One region of the Plantibacter sp. CFBP 13570 genome, then DNA from elsewhere that is predicted to be linked to it. Evidence: riboswitches for the same ligand, from Rfam matches in the RefSeq annotation. Region 1 holds a riboswitch; the other holds the start of a gene.
What was found. A riboswitch is a leader RNA that binds a small molecule or an ion and turns the genes downstream of it on or off. The one in region 1 is predicted to bind thiamine pyrophosphate.
Positions count from the first base shown of each region.

Region 2: linked by a shared signal. The riboswitch ahead of thiM (hydroxyethylthiazole kinase) and the one ahead of IFT89_RS06955 (ECF transporter S component) in region 1 are both predicted to bind thiamine pyrophosphate.

Region 1 is NZ_JACYTW010000013.1:48,459-55,717, forward strand. Features, by position in the region: gene IFT89_RS06950 (ABC transporter ATP-binding protein) at 1-1,087, opposite strand, end outside; gene IFT89_RS06955 (ECF transporter S component) at 1,174-1,803, opposite strand; TPP riboswitch at 1,840-1,948, opposite strand; gene IFT89_RS06960 (hypothetical protein) at 1,999-2,328, opposite strand; gene dinB (DNA polymerase IV) at 2,338-3,636, opposite strand; gene IFT89_RS06970 (acyltransferase family protein) at 3,719-5,044, shown strand; gene IFT89_RS06975 (hypothetical protein) at 5,015-5,611, opposite strand; gene gatB (Asp-tRNA(Asn)/Glu-tRNA(Gln) amidotransferase subunit GatB) at 5,727-7,226, opposite strand; gene gatA (Asp-tRNA(Asn)/Glu-tRNA(Gln) amidotransferase subunit GatA) at 7,230-7,259, opposite strand, start outside.
Region 2 is NZ_JACYTW010000023.1:44,467-51,725, forward strand. Features, by position in the region: gene IFT89_RS09910 (bifunctional hydroxymethylpyrimidine kinase/phosphomethylpyrimidine kinase) at 1-354, opposite strand, end outside; gene thiE (thiamine phosphate synthase) at 351-1,061, opposite strand; gene thiM (hydroxyethylthiazole kinase) at 1,058-1,909, opposite strand; TPP riboswitch at 1,901-2,001, opposite strand; gene IFT89_RS09925 (DUF1622 domain-containing protein) at 2,062-2,571, shown strand; gene IFT89_RS09930 (HAD family hydrolase) at 2,582-3,265, opposite strand; gene IFT89_RS09935 (CDP-alcohol phosphatidyltransferase family protein) at 3,346-4,623, opposite strand; gene IFT89_RS09940 (carboxypeptidase regulatory-like domain-containing protein) at 4,728-6,704, opposite strand; gene IFT89_RS09945 (hypothetical protein) at 6,945-7,259, shown strand, end outside.

The DNA.
Region 1 (7,259 bases):
CCCGCTCGTCGATGGCGGTCCGGGACCAGCGGAGGGCCTGCAGGCCGACACCGAGCTCGTTCCGCACGGTCGATGAGACGAACTGGTGCTCGGGATCCTGGAAGACCGTCCCGATGCGCGTGAGCAACTCGGTGGACTTCCAGCGGATCGGCCGGGATCCCAGCCTGCCGGCGAGCTGCGGAGCGGCGGTCACCGTCCCCGTGATCTCCGGCAGCAGTCCCGCCAGCGTGAGCGCGAGCGTGGACTTCCCCGCCCCGTTGGGGCCGACGATGACGGTCGCCGCGCCCTCGGGCACCGCGAGCCCCAGGTGCTCCTGCACCGGCTGCTTCCGCGTTCGACCGATCGCCAGGTCGTCGGTCGTGATGACCGCCGCTGATGGGCCGGACACCGGACGAGGGGCCAACCCCAGCGGGATGCCCGGCACCCAGACGCCCGCATCGGCCAGGCGCTGCCCGACGTCGTCGAGGACGAGGTCGGGTGGCCCGTCGGCGAGGACACCGCCGTCGGCGTCGAGCACGACGACCCTGGTCATCAGCTCGCGCCAGACGTCGACGCGGTGTTCGATGACGACCAGGGTGGACGAACCGTCATCGACCAGCCGAGCGACGGCGTCCCGCACCTCCGCCACCCCGGCCGGGTCGAGGTTCGCGGTCGGTTCGTCGAGCAGGAGGAGCGAGGGGTGCATGGCGAGTACGCCGGCGAGGGCCAGCCGCTGTTTCTGACCGCCGGACAGCGCCGAGGTCGAGTGGTCCAGCGGCAGGTCCAGTCCGACGGCCTCCAGCGAGGCGTCGACGCGGCGCCAGATCTCCTCGCGCTCGACGCCGAGGTTCTCGCAGCCGAAGGCGACGTCGTCGCCGACCTTGGACAGGATCACCTGCGAGTCGGGATCCTGCAGCACGAGCCCGATGCGACCCCTCGCTCGTTCAGGCGGAACGCCGTCCACGAGGAGCGAGCCGTGGGACTCCCCCTCGTCCGCACCGCCGAGGACGCCGGCCAGTGCGTGGATCAGCGTCGACTTGCCGACACCGGACGCCCCCAGGAGGAGGACCCGTTCGCCCGGTTCGATCACGAGGTCGAGGTCGCGCACCGCCCAGGCCTTCCGACCGGCATGACGCCACCCCCAGTCCCGCGCGACGACGCGCGCCGGACCGGTCGCAGCCGTTCCCGGCACGATCAGACCTCGCGCCGAGCGTCCCGCCCCGAGGCGAACCGACTGAGCGCCCCGGTCGACGCGAGTGCCCTGACGAGGGCCCAGCCGACGACACCGGCGAGGATCGCGCCCGAGACCAGCAGCGAACCGAGGTAGATCGCGTTGAACTCGACACCCTTCTCGAGGTTGCCCGACATCACGAGCTCGAGGAGCCATGCGCCGGCCCCGGCTCCGGCACCGGCGAGGATCGCCGGAACGAGGCCGAAGCGCTTGTACGCGAGCGCCGCGAACACCAGCTCGGCCCCCAGGCCCTGAGCGAGGCCGGAGTACACCGTCGTGACACCCCATGCGTTGCCGATGAGGGCGGAGACGATCGCTCCGATGGTCTCGACGAGGAGCGCAGCGCCGGGCTTCCGGATGATGAGTCCGCCGAGCACCCCACCGAGGAGCCAGATCCCGACGGCGATCCCGCCGAAACCGGGCGTGACGGCGCTGGCGCCCGCGTACCAGAGTGATCCGAGCGTGTTCCACGCCCAGAAGATGAGGCCGGTCGCGACGCCGAGCACGGCGACCACGACGATGTCGACGACCCTCCAGCGCAAGGTCCGCGACGCAACGCGTTCAGAGGGTGAGATCTTGGTCGATGCTGACACGATACGTGCCCTTCCTGTAGACGGAAAAGAGCACGGGATAGCGAGAAATGGTCTCCCTGCGCTGGCATGATCCAGATCAGGTTCGACGGTCGAAGGCGAATACCTTCCTCTCAGCCCGGTTCACCGGACTCCCGTGGTGGCACGAGTCTAACCCCTGCCGTGCGCAGTCGCACGACAGGGGTGCGACGGGGAGGGCTACTTCTTGAGGGCCTTGATCAGGCCGGCCAGAGCCTTGCCGCTCACCCAGATGAACGGGATCGCGACGGCGATGAGCGAGATGAGGTTCGGGTCGAAACGGAGACCCTCGTCGGTCTTGATGTAGGCACCGACCGGGATCGAGACGCCACCGCCACCGCCGCCGCTCGGGGCGTCGTCGCCGTCGCCCTCGGAGCCGCCGCCGAAGCCGTAGTACGTCAGTGCGACGGGCACGAGCTTCGTGCCGTCGACGTCCTGCTGCTCCCCGTAGGCTGCGGACACGCCGAGCCCCTTCGCCTGTTCTGCCAGCTTCTCCACGAGATTCGTCATACCGCGAGGCTACCGCTCGGTATCCACCGGTCCAAGGGGTTGATCCGTGCTCCCAGCACCCTGCGAGTCTCCGCGACTGCCGAGTCCGCGACGCCTCGGCTTGCCGAGGAGGGAGGCGGGAGCGATCGCGAGATCGCCGAACCGGCTCGCGACCCGGTCGATCGTCTGCTCGGCTTCACGCCACTCCTCGTCCGGGTCCCAGAGCCCGGCACCGGCCTCATCGGCGGGGACGAGTTGGTCCACCTTCACCCCGACGAGGCGCACGAGGCGTCCACCGCGATCGAGGTCGTCGAAGAGCGACGCCGCCTCGTCGTAGACCCGGCGCCCGACGTTCGTGGCCTCGCCGATGGTGCGCGACCGGGTGACGACGCTGAAGTCCGCATAGCGGACGCGGATGCTGATCGTCCGTCCGGCGTAGCCGCCCTTCCGGAGCCGGATCGCGACGAGACCGGCGAGGTTCAGCAGCTCGCGCTTGAGGATGGTCGGGTCGGACACGTCCGTCGGGAAGGTCACCTCGTGGCTGACGCTCTTCTCGCGTCGTGCCAGCTCGATGCCGCGCGGATCGATCCCGTTCGCGAGCTCGAGGAGTCGGCGACCGGAGGCCTCACCGACCGCGCGCTGGAGCATCGACAGCGGGGTGGACGCGAGCTGACCGATGGTCCGGATGCCCCGGTTCGTCAGCTGCTCCTCCGTCCGCCCACCGACGCCCCACAGCGCACCGACCGGCAACGGGTGGAGGAACGCCAGGGTCTCGTCGGCCGGCACGACCAGCAGACCGTCGGGCTTCGACAGGCCGGAGGCGAGCTTCGCGACGTACTTCGTCGACGCGAGGCCGACCGAGCACGGCAGGCCGGTCGCGTCGAGGACCCGTTGCTTCACGAGTGCGGCGATCGTCCGTGGGCTCCCGAGCAACCGGACCGCACCGGACACGTCGAGGAACGCCTCGTCGATGCTCAGTGGCTCGACGAGCGGCGTGACCGACTCGAACACCTCCATCACCCGGTCGGAGTACTCGCGGTACCGGCCGTGGTGGGGCGGCAACACGACGGCGCTCGGACAGAGGCGCATCGCCTGGGACACTGGCATCGCCGCGCGCACGCCGTACCGGCGGGCCTCGTAACTGGCGGAGGTGACGACCGACCGCCCCTCCTTGTTGCCGACGATGATCGGCAGACCGCGCAGCTCGGGCCGTTCCAAGAGCTCGACCGAGACGAAGAACGCGTCCATGTCGACGTGGAGGATGGGGGTACCGCTGTCGTCGGCATCGTGCGCCGAGACGCGACGAGACGCTCCATCCTGCCGACTCATGGCTCCATTGTCGCAGTCGCCTCCGACACGCTCTCCACAAGGGCCGAGGCGGGAGGGCTCGGCGGCGCTAGGCTGTCCGGCGATGAGCACGCCAACGCGGACCGGGTCGGCCCCGGCGGTCCCAGACCTCTCCGGGCGGGACCTCGCCCTCGACCTCGTGCGCGTCGCGTGCGTCATGACAGTCGTCATCGTCCACCTCCTGATGGTCGCGGTGGCGGTCGAGCCGGACGGCACGATCGGCATCTCCAGAGCGTTGGAGCAGCAACCCTGGTTCGACACGGGTACCTGGTTCGGCCAGATCATGCCGCTGTTCTTCATCGTGGGCGGCTTCGCGACGATCACCGGCTGGCGCAGCACCGTCCGACGTGGTGGCGGGACCAGGGACTTCCTCCGGTCCCGAGTCTTCCGACTCGCCCTGCCGACGATCCCGGTCCTGCTCTTCCTCGCCGCGGGGCTGTGGCTCGCCGGGGCGCTCGGTGTCGACCCCGCCATCATCGAGGCCGTCGCCGCAGGCGTCGGGTCCCCGCTCTGGTTCCTGGCCGCCTACCTGCTCTGCCAGGCGGTCGCCCCGTTCCTCGCCACCTGCCACGACCGCCACCCCGTCCTGACCTGTGCGGCACTGCTGGCCGGCGTGATCCTCGTCGACGTCGTCCGGTACTCGACCGGCCTCCTGGGCATCGGTCTCGTCAACCTGGTGTTCGTCTGGCCGCTGCTGCAGCAGTTCGGGTTCTTCCTGGCCGACGGTCGTCTCCGCACCGTCCCTCGCCTCCTCCTCGTGGCCGTGGTGCTGGTCTCCTACGGTGCGCTCGTGCCGATCACGACCTGGCTGCCGTACTCGACCAGCATGCTCGGCAACCTCAACCCACCGACCCTCCCCCTCGTCGTCCTCGGCGTCGGGCAGCTCGCCCTGCTCGCCCTGGTGCACCCACTGCTCACCGCCATCATGCGGACCCGCGCCGCGCGAGCGGTCGTCTTCCTCATCGGGTCCCGGCTGATGACGGTGTACCTCTGGCATCTCCCCCTGATCATCGCGGTCGCCGGTCTCCAGCTCGCCCTCGGCATCCCCTTCGCGGAACCGCTGAGCGCGGCATGGTGGTGGACCCGACCGGTCGTGCTGCTCGTCGTCGCGGTCCTGCTCGCGGGCGTCGGCACACTCCTCGGCCGTGTCGAGCACCCCCGCAAGCTGCGCCTCGACCCGGAGCGCAAGCCGGCACACGTCGCCGTGTGGATCGCGCTCGCGAGCGCCTTCATCATGCCCTTCGCGGAGATCTCCCACCCGCTCACCGCCACCATGGCGGCTGCAGGTGCTCTCGGCTCGATCATCGCGGTCGTGCTCCTGAACCCGACCCGTCGGCCGGTCGAGGGCGTCGCGAACGGATCAGACCAGGCCGTGGACCAACGGTCGTAGCCACTCGCGGAAGGCCTCCCGGTCGTCCCGAAGCGACTCACTGACCACGATCGTGTCGGGCGCGACCACCCAGGCCCCCGGTCGGCAGATCGGGAGCACCTCGAGGTCCAACCGGAACGAGCTGGATTGCCGACGCAACTCGAACTGACGCTCGCGGATGAGTTCGTAGACGTCGGTGAGACGGCTCGGCGATCGACCTGCGAGCGCGCGTTCGTACTCGCGGATTCGAGCCGACGCCCATCGGTGCGCCTCGTCGTACGCCCGGTAGGCGAGCTCCTGCAGGTCGAGGGCTCGATCGAACACCTCGAAGTGCGGAGGACGGACCTCGGCCATGAAGAGGCGCGTGTCGCGACGGGCGATCCCGGTCCACCAGCCGTCGAACTGGACCGCGAGCGCATCGAGGTCGAGGCCGGCGACGTCGACCCGCTCCAGCCCCGGCGTGACCGCGGGAAGCTGCGCGACGCATCGCTCCCCGAGCCCTGCCATGTCGCGGAACGCGAGCGCCAGCATGAGGGCCATCGGAGCGTCTTCCGTGACCTGCCACCGCATGGTGCCTTCGACCAGCATGGCGGAAGTGTATGCCGGGCCAGCAGTCGGCACCAGGGCTTCCCCTGGCCGACGACCTCGGGCCCGAGCCGCCGTCGTCGACGGTGGCTCGGGCCCGAGGGGGCAGCAGTGACCGCTACTGCGAGGCGCGCTCCAGGACGAGTTCGCGCACACGCGCCGCATCGGCCTGTCCGCGCATCGCCTTCATCACGGCGCCGATGACCGCGCCGGCGGCCTGGACCTTGCCGTCGCGGATCTTGGCGAGGACATCCGGCTGAGCGGCCAGTGCCTCGTCGATGGCGGCGATCAGCGGACCGTCGTCGGACACGAGCGCGAGACCGCGAGCGTCGATGACCTCCTGAGGAGTGCCCTCCCCGTCGATGACGCCCTCGAGCACCTGGCGCGCGAGCTTGTCGTTGAGCGTTCCGGCCTCGACGAGCGCCGCGAGTGCCGCGACGTGCTCGGGCGACACGAGGCTCGTCGCCTCGACGTCGCGCTGGTTCGCGATCCGCGAGATCTCGCCCGTCCACCACTTCCGTGCGGCGGCCGGAGCGGCACCGGCCTCGACGGTGGCCGTGATCTCGTTCAGCAGACCACCGTTCACGACGTCCTGGAACTCCAGGTCGGTGAAGCCCCACTCGCTCTTCAGCCGACGACGGCGGACGGCCGGCTGCTCGGGCAGGGCGGCTCGGAGTTCTTCGATGAGTTCGGGCGACGGCACGACCGGGAGCAGGTCGGGCTCCGGGAAGTACCGGTAGTCGTCGGCGTCGCTCTTCGGCCGGCCGGCGGACGTGGCGCCGGTGTCCTCGTGCCAGTGCCGCGTCTCCTGGACGATGGATCCGCCGTCCTTGAGGATCGCCGCCTGCCGCTGGATCTCGTAGCGGACGGCGCGCTCGACGGAACGCAGGGAGTTCACGTTCTTCGTCTCGGTTCGCGTGCCGAGCTTCTCCTGACCGCGCGGACGCAGCGAGATGTTGGCGTCGCAGCGGAGGTTCCCGCGCTCCATCTTCGCGTCGGAGATGCCGAGCGCCACGACGATGTCGCGGATCGCGGAGACGTAGGCCTTCGCGATCTCGGGCGCCCGGTGCTCGGTGCCGTAGATCGGCTTCGTGACGATCTCGACGAGCGGCACACCCGCGCGGTTGTAGTCGACGAGCGAGTACTCGGCACCCTGGATACGCCCGGTGGAACCGCCGATGTGCGTGAGCTTGCCGGCGTCCTCCTCCATGTGCGCGCGCTCGATCGGCACCGTCACGATGGTGCCGTCCGCCAGCTCGACATCGACCGAGCCCTCGAAGGCGATCGGCTCGTCGAACTGCGAGATCTGGTAGTTCTTCGCGAGGTCGGGGTAGAAGTAGTTCTTCCGCGCGAACCGGCTCGAGGGTGCGATCGAGCAGCCGAGGGCGAGCCCGAGGCTGATCGAGTACCGCACCGCCTGCTCGTTCACGACCGGGAGCGACCCGGGCAGACCGAGGCAGACCGGCGAGATGTTCGTGTTCGGAGCGTCACCGAAGCCGTTCGGCGCCGAGGAGAACATCTTCGTCTTGGTGTTCAGCTCGACGTGCACCTCGAAGCCGAGCACCGGCTCGTACAGTTCGAGGGCTTCTTCGTAGGAGAGGAGCTTGTCCTTGGCCATGGGTTACCGACCTCCGAGAGCGGGTGCCTGCGA
Region 2 (7,259 bases), on a different contig from region 1:
GGTCGACACGGTGTCGATGATCGCGACGTCGCCCAGCATCCCGATCTTGACCGCGTCGATCACCACGTCGTCCGCGACCGCGTCCAACTGCTCGCGGAGGAACCCGACGGGCGGGGTGTGCACGGATCGGACGCCCCAGGTGTTCTGCGCGACGAGCGCGGTGACGACCGCCATGCCGTATCCGCCGTTCGCGGCGATGCTCTTGAGGTCGGCCTGGATCCCGGCACCGCCGGTCGGGTCGGTGCCGGCGATGCTCAGCACCCGCGGTGTGTCCCGGACCGCGACAGGTCGTCGACCGCGCACCCGGTCCGAGCTCGACGACGCCGGCGCCGTCGTCTCTTTCACGGCGCTCATGCCGAGACCTCAATCCAGGCGCTGTGGAACGCCCGGGCGGCGGCCGCCGGATCGTCGGCGGCGCAGATGGCGGAGACGACGGCGAGACCAGCGGCACCGGCAGCGTGGAGCTCGACCGTGTCCTCCAGTGACACCCCACCGATCGCGACGCACGGGAGCGGGGTCGCGGCGGCGATCGCGGCGAACCCCTCCATGCCCAGCGGCTCCGGGTGGTCCGGCTTGGTCGTCGTCGGGCGGATGACGCCGACGCCGAGGTAGTCGACCGTCCCGAGTGGCAGCGCTGCGACCGCGTCGAGGTGCGCCGAGGTGTTCGCCGTCAGTCCCACGACGGCGGCCTGACCCACGATGCGACGCACGGCGTCGACCGGGAGATCGCTCTGACCCACGTGGACGCCGTGGACGACGGCGCCGGCGGAACGGGCGGCGAGGAACACGTCCACCCGATCGTCGACGAGGAGCAGCGCCCGCCCGGCGACGACCTCCGCCGCACGCACGGTCAGGTCGAACAACTCTCGCGCCGACGCGGTCTTCTCCCGCAGCTGGACCGCGGTCACCCCGCCGTCGACGGCCCGGCGCACGACGTCGAGGACACCGCGATCCCCGCTGGCCGAAGCATCCGTGACGAGGTAGGTGGCGATACCGCGGCGCACGAGCTCGGCGTGCGAACGGGCCGCGAGGACCCGGTCCGCGGTGGTCGAGGCGCTCACGCGATCACCGCCAGGCTGCGGACGGTGTCGGCATCGAGGAGGTGGAGGTGGTCGAGGAAGGCGAGAGCGAAGGACCCGGGGCCACGGCTCTCCGCAGCCGCCAGCTGCGCGGCGACCGTGTACGCGGTGGTCGCCGCGACCGTCGTCAGCAGCCGGTCGTCGTCGAGTGACGCGAAGGCGGCGAGTACGGCACCGAGGGCACAGCCACCGCCCGTCACGAGGGTGAGCCAGGCGTGCCCGTTCGAGCAGCGGACGATGCGCTCACCGTCGGTGATGACGTCCGTCGGGCCGGAGATCGCGACGACGGCACCCGAGGCGCGGGCGATCGCGGTGGCCGCCTCGATCGCGCTGTCGACCGAGTCGGTGCTGTCGACGCCGCGACCGCCGGCGCCCAGTCCGGCGAGCGCGATGATCTCGCTGGCGTTGCCGCGCACGATCGTCGGCCTGAGGGCGAGGAGTTCAGTGGCGAGCGCCGTGCGCACCGGCAAGAAGCCGACGGCGACGGGGTCGAGCACCCATGGAGTGCCGGCCTCGTTCGCGGCGGTGGCGGCCTCGACCATGGCCTCGCGCTGCTCAGCCTGCGGCGTCCCGAGGTTGAGGAGCACGCCGGAGGCGATGCGGGCGAACGGTCCGGCCTCGGTGGGGATGTCGGTCATCGCCGGGGCGGCGCCGATGGCGAGCAGGACGTTCGCGGTGAAGTTCGTGACCACGGCGTTCGTGATCGATTGGACGAGCGGCGTGCGCTCGCGCAGGCGGTCGAGGAGGTCCCCGGACGCGCTCGCGTATTCGCCGACGGACGAGTCGTCGGTGGACGGGTGGGCAGACTGCTGCGGTGTGCGAATGCTCATTCGCGACATCCCTTCGCTCGGACTAACGAGATCAGGTTCGACGGGTGTGTTCTCAGCCGATCGTCGTGGGATCGGCACCCCGTGTCACTCGCGACCACCCTAGCGGGTCGGACCGGCTTCCGGTCCAGCGGGCGGGCGAGGATGATGGAGGGATGGACTTCTTCGAGCTGGTCACCATCGTCTTCGAGGTCGCCGGTGTCGGGGCGATGGTCGTGGGCTTCGTGATCGCCGTCACCCTCTCGGCCCGCCTGTGGTGGAGCACGCGCGACGGCGCACGGGCCTTCCGGATGCTGCGGGAGACGATCGGCTCGGTCATCCTGCTCGGGCTGGAGATCCTCGTGGCCGCCGACCTCGTGAAGACGGTCACGTCGACACCCTCACTGACCGACGCACTCGTCCTCGCGATCATCGTCGTCATCCGCACCCTGCTGAGCTTCTCCCTGCAGATCGAGATCGAGGGCACCCTCCCCTGGAGGCGCCTGGCGACGACCGGCCCACAGCTGTTCGACCGTGCCGTCAAGCGCGGTGGCGAACGCACGCGGCGTCGCGCCGAGGAGCAGGACGTGTCGACGTCAGCCGATCCGGCAGCGGCGCCAACGGTCGCGGCGCAGGCCGTCCCTGACGATGAGGACGGCTTCCCCGAGCTCCGCAGTCGCAGCTAGTGCGGCGCGGCTAGCGCGCCGCGGAGGTCGCCCAGGTGTCGCGGATGAGGTCGGGCAGCAAGCGCATGTCGTCGAAGACGTGGGTGCCGTCGCCGATGAGGCGCTCGGCGGGCGTCATGCCGCCGGCGTAGGCGTAGACCGTCATGCCGGCCGCGCGGGCAGCGAGGACGCCGACGACGCTGTCCTCGATGACCGCGCACCGCTCGGGGGCCGTGTCGAAGTCGGCGGCGGCATGAAGGAAGAGGTCGGGTGCGGGCTTGCCGACGGCGACGTCGGTCGCGCTGAAGATGCGCCCGTCGAAGCGGTCGTGGATGCCCACCTGCCCGAGGTTGCGGACGACGTCGTGCAGCATCCCGTTCGAGGCCACGCACAGCGGCACCCCGGTCGCAGCGATACCGTCGAGGGCGTCAACGACCCCGTCGACCGCCTCGAGCTCGCGCTCGCAGATGCCGCGGAACATGTCGCTCCAGCGCTGGATCCAGTCGGCCTCGAGCGGCTTCCCGAGGCGCTGCTCGACGAGCGTCGCGTACGTCTCGAGCGAGGCGCCGACGAAGAGCTCCCGCACCTCGGCCTCGGTGTAGTCGCCGCCGACCTCGTTGAGCAGCTGGAGGTTCACCCGGACGGAGATGCGTTCCGTGTCGACGAGCGTGCCGTCGCAGTCGAAGATGACGAGGTCCGGATAGTCGACTGGCATGCTCCGAGCCTAAACGACGCCGCCTGCGCTGTGGCCGTGTGCCCTCCGGCGGCGACCTCCGACGACGGTCGGCGTCATGGTCAGCGGGCCGCGCGGACGCCCTGTCGCTGCCAGGTGACGACCATGCGTCGCGCATACTGGGTCGCCGCGACGAAGTGGCCGAGGAGTCCCAGGAGGATCGCCACGAAGCCGACCCCGCCGAAGACCCGGTAGAGCGCCGACGCCGGATCCCCGCCGCCGAGCGCGAGGCCTGTGAGCAGCGCGAAGAAGCCGACGAAGAGGAACACCGTCCGGATCTTGCCGGCGATGCTCACCGGCACCTCCGGCGTCCCGCGGAACGCGACGACGGCGACGAACGCGAGCAGGAGGTCGGGGACGATCATGACCACGAACACCTGCCACGGGATGATCTGCGCGATGGCGAACGACGCGGCGACCACGACCACGGTCAGGCGGTCGGCGACCCCGTCGAGCCAGGTGCCGAGCGCGGAGACCGTGCCCATGCGGCGCGCGATCTGCCCGTCGGCGACGTCGCTCAGGAACACCACCGCACCGACGACGAGCGCAGCCCAGTAGGAGCCGGTGATCACGAGGGCGGCGAAGACCGGGAGCAGGACGATACGTCCCGCCGTGATCGCGTTCGGCAGGTTCTTCCAGTCGTCGTCGGAGAACAGCTGCGTCCGGAGGCGTGCGAGCGGCGTCTTCTCGTGCAGGGTCACCGGGATCATCACCTCCTCGCCGGGGATCGCGGCACCGCGGCGGAATCGGGCGATCGCGACCACCGTGACCACCACGACGAGCGCGAACAGCAGCACCCACCCCGTGGCACCGAGGTACTGGCGGACCGTGTCGAGTGTGGCGCGGACGAGGGAGCCGACCCCGACGTAGACGGCGGACCAGAGGAGGGAGCCCAGCAGCGATGCCGCGAGGAACGACCGGTAGGGCACGCGGGCGACCCCGGCGGCGGTCGGTGTCAGGCATCGGAGCACGGGGACGAGCCTCGTGAGGAAGACGGCCTGGGCCCCGCGTCGCTCGAGCGCCTCGACCGCGCGGTCCCAGCCGTCGACGCCGAGCCGTCGGACGATGGCCGAGTCACGGAGGCGACCACCGGAACGCCGACCGAGGAGGTAGCCCAGCTGGTCCCCGAGCGACCCGCCGAGGGCGACCGCGAGGAACAGCACGAGGGCACCGGGGGCGGAGTCGAGCATGGCCGCGAGGAGGAGCACCACCGGTTCACCGGGGACGACGAGGCCGAGCCACAGGCCGGACTCGGCGGTCGAGAACAGGAGCCCGAGGAGCCAGATCAGCGGATCAGGCAGCGCCGTCGCGGCGTCGTTCACCCACCCGATGATGTCCACGGATCCCCGTTCAGCAGTGCGATCCGCACTCCTGGGTGGGGCGCGGCTCGCCCAAGTCTACGGACGAGCCACGCCCTCCCATCCCCGAGGGGTCGTTCAAACGGTCATTCGCCGGACAGCTCGTCCCGATTCGCGCGTCGACGACGCAGGACGGCCGCGGTGACGACACCTGCGGCACCGAGCACGAAGAGCGCTCCGGCCGCGACGATCCACGGCATCGCGTCCGCACCGGTCGAGGGCAGACGACCCGCGTTGCTCGGAACCGCGGGGTCGCTCGGGTTCGTCGACGGCACGGGGACGACGGCGTCGGCGACGAGCACGAAGGTGGGCACCGTCTGGACCGCACCGTCCGCGCCGACGACGACGGTGGCGGTCGTGGCGCCACCCGCGGGCACCGAGTACCCGGCCGGGACGGTCAGCGTGACCTCGTAGCTGCCCGGCGCCAGGTCGGCGAGCCCGTAGGAGCCCTCGGCCGTCGTGATCAGGGCGACCGGGCCGCCCGGCGTCGTCACCGTGACCGTCGCTGCGGGCACCGGGGCGTCGCTGTCCGTCCGGACGTCGCCGATGACGGTGCCGAGGCGGGCGAGTTCGAAGTCGACCGCGTCGAGATCGGTTCCGGCGAGCTCCTCCTCCCGGGTGGCCGCTCCGGAGACGGCGTACCCCTCCGGCGCGACGATCGAGACCTCGTACGGCCCCGCGGGCAGGAGCGGGAAGCGGTAGGAACCGTCGGCGGCCGTGACGGCGCTCTCGACCCCGTTCGGACCGTCGACGCTCACGGTGACACCGGCCACACCGACGCCGCCGGACGTGATCACCCCACCGAGGCTGGGGTTCGCGACGAGCACGAAGTCCTGCTCGGTGATGGGTGTCTCGCTGCCGACCGGGACCGTGAAGGCGTTCGGCGGGCTCTGCACCGCGTAACCATCGGGCGGCGTGATGACCACCGTGTGGTCGCCGACCGGCACGGTGTCGAAGAGGTAGTTCCCGTCGGTGTCGGTGGTGACGCTGCCGACACCGACGATCGTGACGGTGGCACCGACGATCGGGACGCCGTCGGTGTCGAGCGCGGTCCCGGACACGGCGATGGGCACGATGTCACGGACGGTGAAGTCCGCGACATCGTCGGCGTCTGTGAGGTCCGCGGCAGCTCGTGCGGGACCGACGGCGATCTTGCCGGTCGGCGGGACGAGTTGCACCGTGTAGCCGTCGGTCGCGAAGTAGCCGGCGAAGGCGTAGGCGCCGCCTCCGGCGGTCGTGGTCGAGGCCACCACCCGGCCGTCGCGGTCGATGAGCCGGACGCCGACGCCGTCCAACGGGCCCGTGGTCTGGTCGGTCACCGTGCCGGTCACGTCACGCGCGATCGACGCGAACCACGCCTGGTAGACGGGCGCTCCGAGACGCTGCTGGAAGGTGAACGTGAGACTGGAGATCGGGGCGGAGGGCTCGAACCATCCCGCGGCGCCAGCGGTGTCCGCGGCGACGGCGTTGCCGCGGAGGACCTGCGTCGCCGGGTCCCAGGTGGGGACGTCCGTCGCGGAACCAGTGCAGGATGGCTTGCCGACCAGACCTGGTGCGCAGTAGTTGAAGCCACCGTTGAACCCGAGCTCGTCAGGGGTGAGCGCGGAGCCGTCGGGGCCGATCGCCGTCACGGTGACCTGGTCGGCGTCGATGTCACCGAGGACGAAGGTCCAGCCGGACGGCGGTGTCGGCGTCGCGAAGGAGTAGGTCGTGGTCGAGGGCGACGCCGCGTTGTTCGCCTTCGGCCGGAGGTTCAGGTAGGCCTGACCGCGGCTGCTGCCGTACTTCGCACCGACGGGGGTGGACGCGGCCAGCCAAGTCGTGGTGCCGGGGATGACGCCGATGCTGCCTCCGCCGACCGAGTCGCTCGTCAACGCCGCGGTGAGCTCGGGTTGCCCAGCAAGGGTCATCGTGCCCTGGTACGACCCCGATCCGCCGGAGAGCTCGGACCACGTCGCCCAACTCGAGGTGGTCGCGGCGGAGGCTGCCGGGACGGCTGCGGTGAGGGCGAGCGCGGAGGCTCCGAGCAGGGCGAGCACAGCGGCTCCGATGCGGCGGGTCATGGGCGTCAGGATAAACGGACGCCGGACGTCTCCGGAATCCCGCTGTCCGGTTTGCGAGGGTCACCGCGCAGCGTGGTATGGCGGGGCTACGGCACCTCAGACCCATGCGCGAGGCGCAGTGGATCGTCCCGCAGGTGGATAGGAGATCGGGCGCGCGGGCGACGCGCCCCGGCGGCGATCCGAGGAGGCTGGAACCATCAACCGATCAGCTCCGCACACCGCGGAGGAAGGAACCAGCTCATGTCCGCCTCAGCCACCACCGAGTCCACCACGATCTCGCCCGCCGAGGACGTGACCCTGGCAGACGCCCCGACCGAAGCGTTCGGCCCCGAACCGCTCACCCAGGCCACGCCCGTGCAGGAGGTCGCGCCGACTCAGCCGACGACCCCCGTGCCCCTCGCACCCGTTCCTGCTGCGACGACCGCCGACCGCGAGAGCTCGACCCAGACGCTGTCGATCATCGCGTTCGCCCTGTCGATCGCCGCGATCGTCGCGCCGTCGTTCGTGCTCCTGCCGATCGCCTCACTCGTGCTCGGCATCATCGCGCTCGCCCGC